Regions from separate parts of the Aquitalea aquatilis genome, predicted to be linked through region 1. Evidence: predicted binding sites of a transcription regulator. Region 1 holds the regulator's gene; the other holds the start of a gene.
What was found. Region 1 encodes FNR, which switches genes on or off when oxygen is low (the NO sensors DNR and NnrR bind a similar motif). Its sites were predicted from a motif close to TTGATNNNNATCAA; they were not measured.
Positions count from the first base shown of each region.

Region 2: FAZ30_RS06505 (universal stress protein) is a predicted target of FNR. The motif match lies at 1,322-1,335, and genes of this name have one in related genera.

Region 1 covers NZ_CP039731.1:419,491-423,701, reverse strand. Annotated here, with positions in the region: gene FAZ30_RS02005 (RNA methyltransferase) at 132-896, shown strand; gene FAZ30_RS02000 (DUF1853 family protein) at 874-1,809, shown strand; gene FAZ30_RS01995 (flavodoxin family protein) at 1,806-2,264, shown strand; gene fnr (fumarate/nitrate reduction transcriptional regulator Fnr) at 2,398-3,144, opposite strand; gene hemN (oxygen-independent coproporphyrinogen III oxidase) at 3,257-4,211, shown strand, end outside.
Region 2 covers NZ_CP039731.1:1,421,061-1,425,271, reverse strand. Annotated here, with positions in the region: gene ggt (gamma-glutamyltransferase) at 1-907, shown strand, start outside; gene FAZ30_RS06510 (hypothetical protein) at 910-1,224, opposite strand; gene FAZ30_RS06505 (universal stress protein) at 1,494-1,952, shown strand; gene FAZ30_RS06500 (TlyA family RNA methyltransferase) at 2,054-2,806, opposite strand; gene FAZ30_RS06495 (glycine betaine uptake BCCT transporter) at 3,237-4,211, shown strand, end outside.

The DNA of each region.
Region 1 (4,211 bases):
TAGAACGGATAGCAGATGTCAGCCAACACGGCTCGACATCTGACGGTAACAATCTGGGTTAAGGAACAAAAAAAGCCGACGCGAGTGCGCGGGCTTTTTGATATGCCCGCTATTTTAATGTGAAACCGCTGATGAATAAACCCCAAGTACCTGATTTTCTGAAAAACATTCGTGTGGTGTTGGCCCGGCCCAACCATCCGGGCAATATCGGCTCGGCTGCCCGGGCCATGAAAACCATGGGCCTGACCCGGCTGTATCTGGTGGAGCCCAAGGTGTTTCCCAGTGATGAAGCCAATGCCCTGGCTTCCGGTGCGGTGGATGTGCTGGAGAGTGCAACCGTGGTGTCCAGCCTGGCCGAGGCCCTGAGCGATGTCACCGTGGCCTGTGCACTGACCAGCCGCCGCCGCGAGCTGACCACCCCGCTGTCCACCCCGCGTGAAACCACGCCGGAGCTGGTGGCACGGGCGCGTGACGGCGAACAGGTGGCGCTGGTGTTCGGTAATGAAACCTTCGGTCTGTCTATCGAGGAAGTTGAACAGTGCAACCGCCTGGTGACCATTCCGGGTAATCCGGATTACTTCTCGCTCAATCTGGCGATGGCAGTGCAGGTGATGACCTACGAGCTGTTCAGCCATACCGAGGTCGATGTGGAGTACCTGCGGCCGGAGAGCGAAACCGCCAGCCTCGGCGAGGTGGAAGGCTTCTGCCAGCATCTGGACCAGACCATGGGTGCCATCGGCTATTACCGTCGCCGCAACAGCGAACGCCTGATGCGCCGCATGCGTGCGCTATTCAATCGCTCCGGCATGTTGCGTGACGAGGTCGATATCCTGCGTGGCCTGATGAAACAGATCCAGCGCGTGGCAGATGGCCATGAGCACGACGGCGAGGCCTGAGCGCGGCTTTCATCTCCCTTACACGCAGCCGGCGCTGCGTGATCTGGCTTTTCTGCTGACCTCTCCTGCGCCCTGGGATAGTGGCCGCAATCTGTCGCCCGCGCAGTTGCTGGGCCCACAGGGCCATGCCTTGCTGGCGGAGCTGGAGGAAAATCCGGCACCGCTCTCACACTGGCTGGCGCAACAGCCTTGCCAGCGGCTTGGCCACTATGCCGAACGCCTGCTGGCTTTCTGGTTCCAGCTGGCTCCGCATATCGAACTGGTGGCGGCCAATGTGCCGGTGCGTGAGGCCGGTGGCCGCACCATCGGCGAATTCGATTTCCTGATCCGGCTGGATGGTGTGCCACTGCACGTGGAAACCGCCAGCAAATTCTATCTGCAGCTGGGACATGGCGCGGACACTCTGGTCGGTCCCAGCCTGCGCGACGCCTGGCCGCTCAAGGCCGCCAAATTACAGGAACAACTGCAACTGGCCCGTCATCCTGCGGCGGCCCGTGTCTTGCCGCCCGGTTTTGCCGGCTGTGCCAGTGCCGCGCGGCTGGCCGGCTGGTTCTTCTATGCCGGTACGCCAGCTGTCCCGGCTGCGCCATTGGCGCCGGAGCAACTGCAAGGCTGGATCAGTCCTTTGCAGCAGCCCTGGCCAAGCTTTTCCAGCGGAGGGCGCTGGATATGGCTATCGCGGCTGGGCTGGCTGGCCCCGGCGCGGGTAGAGCAGGGCATGGTGCGTGAGCAGGATAGCCTGCGCCAAGAGCTGTTGCAGGCGGCGGTACCACAGCTGGTGGCCGAATTGCTGCCGGTGGGGGATGGTTACTGGGAGGAAGTGGCTCGCGGCTTTGTGGTGCCGCCGGGCTGGCCGCAGCAGGACCGATTACAGGCCTTGCTGGCCACTATTGATGGCAGGCCCGCTCCATGAAACGGTTGTTGATTATCTACGCCAGCCAGACTGGCCACACCTTGCAATTGATCGATGCCTTCTGTCAGCCGCTGTTGCCGCTGTGCGCAGAACTCCACATCAGCCGCCTGCCAGCCGCGGAGGCAGGACTGGATGATTTGCTGGCTGCTGATGCCATCGTGCTGGCAACGCCGGAGAACTTTGGCTATATGGCGGGTAAAGTGAAGGATTTTTTTGATCGCACCTATTACCCGGCACAGGGGAAGACCGAGGGTCTGCCCTATCTGATGCTGGTGTCGGCAGGTACGGATGGTCTGGGAGCGATCCAGGCCATGCGCCGCATTGCCTGCGGTTATGGCTGGAAGGAAGTCTTGCCGCCCTTGCTGGCGCAGGGCGAGATATTGCCGCAGCATCGGGAGCAGGCCATGGAGCGGGGCGAGATGCTGGCCGCAGGCATGCTGGTGGGGCGCTGGTAGGGCAGGGCGGGCGGCTTAGCCGACCGGACTAGGTCTTCAGACGAATGGTCGGCCGTGCCAGTAATGCGCAAGATGCAAAAACACCGCAGGCTGCCGGCAAGCAGGGCTGCGGTGTTTCTGGTTGGCTGCTGCTTCAGACGCCGTTGGCGTGGGTGCAGCCGGCAATCAGGTCTTTCAGTGCGTCGGCCTTGATCAGCTGGATGTGCTTGTGATCGACACTCAGCCAGCCCTGCTGCTGGAACTTGGACAGCGTACGGCTGACCGTTTCCAGTTTCAGGCCGAGGAAGCTGCCGATTTCCTCACGGCTCATGCGTAGGATGAAGTCATTGGCAGCAAAGCCGCGTGTGGACAGACGCTGCGACAGGTTGAGCAGGAAGGCCGCCAGGCGTTCTTCCGCTTTCATATTGCCCAGGAGCAGCATGACGTTCTGATCGCGCACGATTTCGCGGCTCATCAGCCGGAAAAAGTGGTGCTGCAGGCTGGGAATATCGCGCCCCAGGCTTTCCATGCGATTGAAGGGCAGCTCGCAGACTTCGCTGTCTTCCAGGGCGATGGCGTCGCAGCCATGCACATTGGAAGAAATGCCATCGAGGCCCATCAGTTCGCCGGACATCAAAAAGCCGGTGACCTGTTCGCGACCGTCCTGGCTGGCGACGCTGGTTTTGAAGAAACCAGTACGCACTGCGAACAGGGACTTGAAGCCCTCGCCGCTGCGGAACAGGTACTCGCCGCGCTTGAGGCGGCGGCTCTGACGGATCACGGCGTCCAGCTGCGTCATTTCGTCGCGGTTCAACCCGATGGGCAGGCAGAGTTCGCGCAGGCTGCAGTTGGAGCAGGACACCTTCAGTGCGTGAATAGTGTGTTGGTTTTGGTCAGACATCGAGTGTTTTGTACAACCCTGTAAAGAAGCTTGACCCTTGTCAAAGCGGAATTCACACGTTTTCCGCAAATTTACCAGTCCACCTGACGTTTGACTATCAATACCCGACGACATGCACACCACCCATCCGTTTTCGCCCACCCACTGTGAGTTCGACCGAGCGTTGATCGAACGTCTTGATGGCTCTGGCCCAAGATACACTTCTTACCCGACGGCCGACCGCTTTACGCCGGCGTTTGGCGAGAAGGACTATAAACACTGGCTGAAGCAACGCCACCTTGGCATGCATCAGAACGCAATATCATTGTACGTTCATATACCGTTCTGCAACACGGTATGTTACTACTGCGGCTGCAACAAGATCATCACCAAAGACAAAAGCCGCGCTGATCGCTACCTCGACTATCTGGAAAAAGAGATCAAGCTGGTGGCCGCCTCACTGGGCTGTCGCGAAAAGCTGATCCAGCTGCATTTTGGTGGTGGTACGCCCACCTTCCTGTCCGATGAACAGCTGGACCGGCTGATGGGCATGCTGCGCACTCACTTCGAATTTTTGCCGGAGGGAGAATATTCCATCGAGATCGATCCGCGCAAGGTGGGTCGCGAGACCGTGCACCATCTGGCAGGTCTGGGCTTTAACCGCATGAGCGTGGGCATCCAGGATTTCGACCCGCAGGTGCAGCAGGCGGTTAATCGCGTGCAGAGCGAAGCCGAGACGCTGGAAGTGATCGATGCCGCCCGCGAAGCGGGTTTCAAGTCGGTCAGTGTCGACCTGATCTACGGCCTGCCGCTGCAGACGCGCGCATCGCTGAAAGCCACGCTGGACAAGGTGATTGCCATCAGTCCGGACCGGCTGGCGCTGTACAACTATGCTCATTTGCCCACGGTGTTCATGCCGCAGCGGCGCATCAACGAAGCGGATCTGCCGACGGCCAGCACCAAGCTGGATATCCTGCAGGATGCGGTAAAAAGCCTGGCGGATGCCGGCTATGTATTTATCGGTATGGACCACTTTGCCAAGCCGGAAGACGACCTGGCCATCGCCTTGCGCCAGGCCCGCCTGCAGC
Region 2 (4,211 bases), 1.0 Mb from region 1:
CGGTCCCTATCACAGCTGGCAGGTTTGCGGCATGGATGCCCCCAGTTCAGGCGGCGTCGCCGTCCTGCAAATGCTGGGCATGCTACAGCGCTTCCCGCTGGCAGACATGTCGCCCACCGCCGGCTCCACCATTCACCTGTTCGCGGAAGCGGGCAAGCTGGCCTTTGCCGACCGCAACCGCTATCTGGCTGACCCGGCTTTTGCCAACGTGCCCAGCGCGGCCCTGGTTGCCACCGATTATCTACAGCAGCGCAGCCGCTTGATCCAGCCAGAGCGCAGCATGGGTGCGGTCAGCGCGGGCGAGCCATCCGGTGTCAAACTGTCGGCGTATGGCAGGGATAGCGCACCTGAGCTGCCCAGCACCTCGCACCTCAATGTAGTGGACCGGCAAGGGCGGGTGGTCAGCATGACCAGCTCGATTGAAGACCAGTTTGGCAGCCGCATGCTGGTCAAGGGCTTTTTGCTGAATAACCAGCTGACGGATTTTTCCTTCGCACCGGAAGACAAGGGACAGCCGGTGGCCAACCGGGTGGAAGCACGCAAACGGCCGCGCAGCAGCATGTCGCCCACCATGGTGTTCGACAGCAAGGGACAGTTCCTGCTGGCCACTGGCTCGCCCGGTGGCAGCCAGATCATCGGCTATGTTGCCCAGACACTGATCGCCCTGCTGGACTGGAAACTCGATCCGCAACAAGCGGTCAGCCTGCCGCACTACGGCAACCGCAATGGCACCACCGAGCTGGAAGCCGGGCAGGGGCTGGAAGTGCAGGGCAGCACGCTGACCGCGCTGGGCCATCAGGTGAAGACGGTGGAAATGACCAGTGGCCTGTCGGCGCTGGTCAGAACGGGTAATGGCTATATCGGCGGAGCGGATCCACGCCGCGAAGGGCTGGTGCTCGGCCGCTAGGGCTAGCGGCGGCTGGCCTGCAGACGCTGGGCCAGTTGCTCGATCGCACCATCACGGCTGATCGGCGGCATATTCTGATGCTGTTCGGCCATGATCCACTTCTCCACCACCGAACGGTCGCCACGGGCGGCCTTGAGCAGCAGGCCGAAGGCATGGCCGGTGCTGTGTTCCAGTGGCTCCAGTGGCCGGGACTGGGTATGCGCTGCGTAAATACGGCTATCGTCCACCGTCTTCTTGTTTTTGCGCTTGCCCGATTTCAGACTCCAGGCAACGATGGCGGCAATGACAAGCAAGGACAGCAAGGCAAAGATCAACATGATGTAAAACCATCCCCCTCAAGTGTGCAAAGTGGTCGACAGAATAGCGGCAGACCATGGGTTCACGCATTAAACGCGGCGCATGGTCTGTTCGAATTTGTTATAGATCAAGTGCATAACAATTAGTTCGGAGAGTCTTTCATCTGCCGCGAGTATCCTGAAATCAAACAGGGTATTCAGCCGCTTCTGTCCGCCGGGCAAGGCGTCATGCCGGCCGATAGTACCGCCATCTGACCAGGCGCGAGCGACGGTTTTATGAGGAGCACTCCATGTATCAACACATTGTTATTGCAGTAGATGGTAGCCGAACTTCTGCAAAGGCTCTAGCCGAGGCACTACGTATTGCCAAAATGGCGCAATCCAGCTTGTCGCTGGTGCATGTGGCCAGTTTGCGCGACATGGCCATCGAAGGCGTGGGTGCGCTGGATACCCATCAGCTGCATGATCTGGCTTTCCGTCAGGCGCGGGAATTACTGGACAAGGCACAAAAACAGGCCATCAACGAAGGCGTCAGCCGGGTGGACTGCCATATCGCAGAAAGCTGGGAGGGCGGCAAGGACATGGCCGATGCGCTGATCCGTTTTGCCGACAGCCACCAGGCCGAGCTGATCGTCATCGGCACCCATGGCCGCAGCGGACTGGCTCACCTGATGCTGGGCAGCTTTGCCGAGAACGTCATGCGCAAGACCCACTGCCCACTGCTGGTGGTGCGCGGCGAGGAAGACTGAAGCGCCCCCAGCCGATATCCCACCGCACCGTCAGGCCACAGGCAAGGTGGCCGGTGCCATCCGCAGAGTGTGCGATGCCTCTGCGGATTTTCTTTGTCCGCTCAATAGACAGCCCGGCGTGCCAGCACGAAGAACTCGCGGTTGCCATCGGCACCGGTCAGCGGGCTGTCAAACCACTGCTCCACTTCCCAGTCCAGCTCGTCCAGGCAACTGCTGATCTTGTCCTGCACGCCGGCAAACAGGCTTTCATCGCGCACGATGCCACCATGCCCCAGCGCGCCGCGCCCCACCTCGAACTGCGGTTTGACCAGCCCCAGCAAACGGCCGCTCTCCCCCAGCAAAGGCAGGGCTGATGGCAGGATCAGCGTCAGCGAGATAAACGACACATCGCACACCATCAGGTCGAATGGCTGGCCAGCATTGGCCTGCAACAAGGTCCGGCCATCCAGCGCACGGGCGTTCACCCCTTCAAAACAGCGGACGCGCGGATCATCCCATAGTTTGGGGTGCAGCTGATCATGGCCAACATCCACGCCCACCACATACTCGGCACCAGCCTGCAAGGCGCAATCGGTAAAGCCGCCGGTAGACTGCCCCACATCCAGCACCCGCCAGCCAGTGATATCCAGCCCGGCCTGCTGCAAGGCCCCATCCAGCTTCTGCCCGCCACGGGAGACAAAGCGGTCGGCCGGATCAGGCCTGACCTGCAAGGGCGTGCCGGCGGGAAACTTTGAACTGGCCTTGCTGATGACCTGGCCATTCAGGCTGACCCGGCCGCTTTCCAGCAGGCTTTGTGCCACCGTACGTGAAGTGGCAAGTCCTTGTTCCACCAACAGAAGATCCACCCGCTTCATCACCGTTTCCTTGCATGCTTTTCGAAAGGCGACAGGTTGGCCAGTCCGCCGCATGCTGTCAAGCATCCATCCATTTAGCGGCAGCGGGCCCCTAGGGCAAAACGCCCGCAAGTCGCCCGCGCAGGATCGTGCCGCCCCTCGCCGATTCAGTATATTTGTTTACAACAATTTACTAATAATGATATGGTAAAAAGGCAATATCTTGAATTCATTCAATTATCCATAACGGCACAGCACAGATTGCCGCTCATTTCAGGCTGCCTCGCCGTGTTGCATCGCCACTTGCCATGCCACAGCAGCCACACCATCCGCCTGCCACCCGCAGCGCCCCTGCGCCTGCCCGGGTGACAGCCATGCCCACACCCTGCCAGTGAATGCCGCCCTGCCCGGTTTTCTGCTGGCTGCCCGATGAAAGGAGACAAGCTTGGTCTTGCGCCTATCCCTGTTACTGACTGCCCTGTTTGTGCTGTTCGGCGCACTCGCCCCACAACAGCTGGCCGACTCCACCGCCGCCTTGCTGGCCTATACCATTTCCCGCTTCGGCTGGTTTTACCTGCTCAGCGTCTTCGGCTTTCTGGTGTTTGCGCTGTATCTGGCCTTTGGCCGTTTCGGCCATATCCGGCTGGGAAAAGAAGATGAGGAGCCGGAGTTTTCCCGTGGCAGCTGGTTTGCCATGCTGTTTTCTGCCGGCATGGGCATAGGCCTGGTGTTCTGGGGCGTGGCCGAGCCGCTGTCCCACTTCGCTACCCCGGCCAGCGCCGCCATCACGCCCCAGTCGGCCGACGCGGCGCGCGCCGCCATGCGCTATGCCTTTTTCCACTGGGGCCTGCACCCGTGGGCCATCTACAGCCTGATGGGGCTGATTCTGGCCTATTTCAAATTCAACCGTGGTACCCCGGGCCTGATCAGCGCGGCCTTCCGGCCTCTGCTGGGTGCGCGGGTCGATGGCCCCATTGGCAAGGCGATTGATATCCTGGCCGTGCTGGCCACGGTATTCGGCGTGGCCACTTCGCTGGGCTTTGGCACTTTGCAGATCGAAAGCGGACTGCAAAAACTGTTCGGCCTGCAGGCTTCGCCCTGGCTGACCTTTGCCATCGTCGCCATCGCCACCGTGCTGTTTCTGCTGTCCTCGCTCACCGGCCTGTCACGCGGCATCAAGTGGTTGTCCAATCTCAACATCCTGCTGGCCTGCGGCCTGATGCTGCTACTGGTGGTACTGGGCCCCAGCGGTTTCATCTTTGATACCTTCACCACCACCTTCGGCGATTATCTGGGCAATCTCACCAGCATGAGCCTGCGCATGTCGCCCTTCAACCAGAGCAGCTGGATTGCCAGCTGGACGCTGTTTTACTGGGCCTGGTGGGTGACCTGGGCACCGTTTGTCGGCATGTTCATCGCCCGTGTC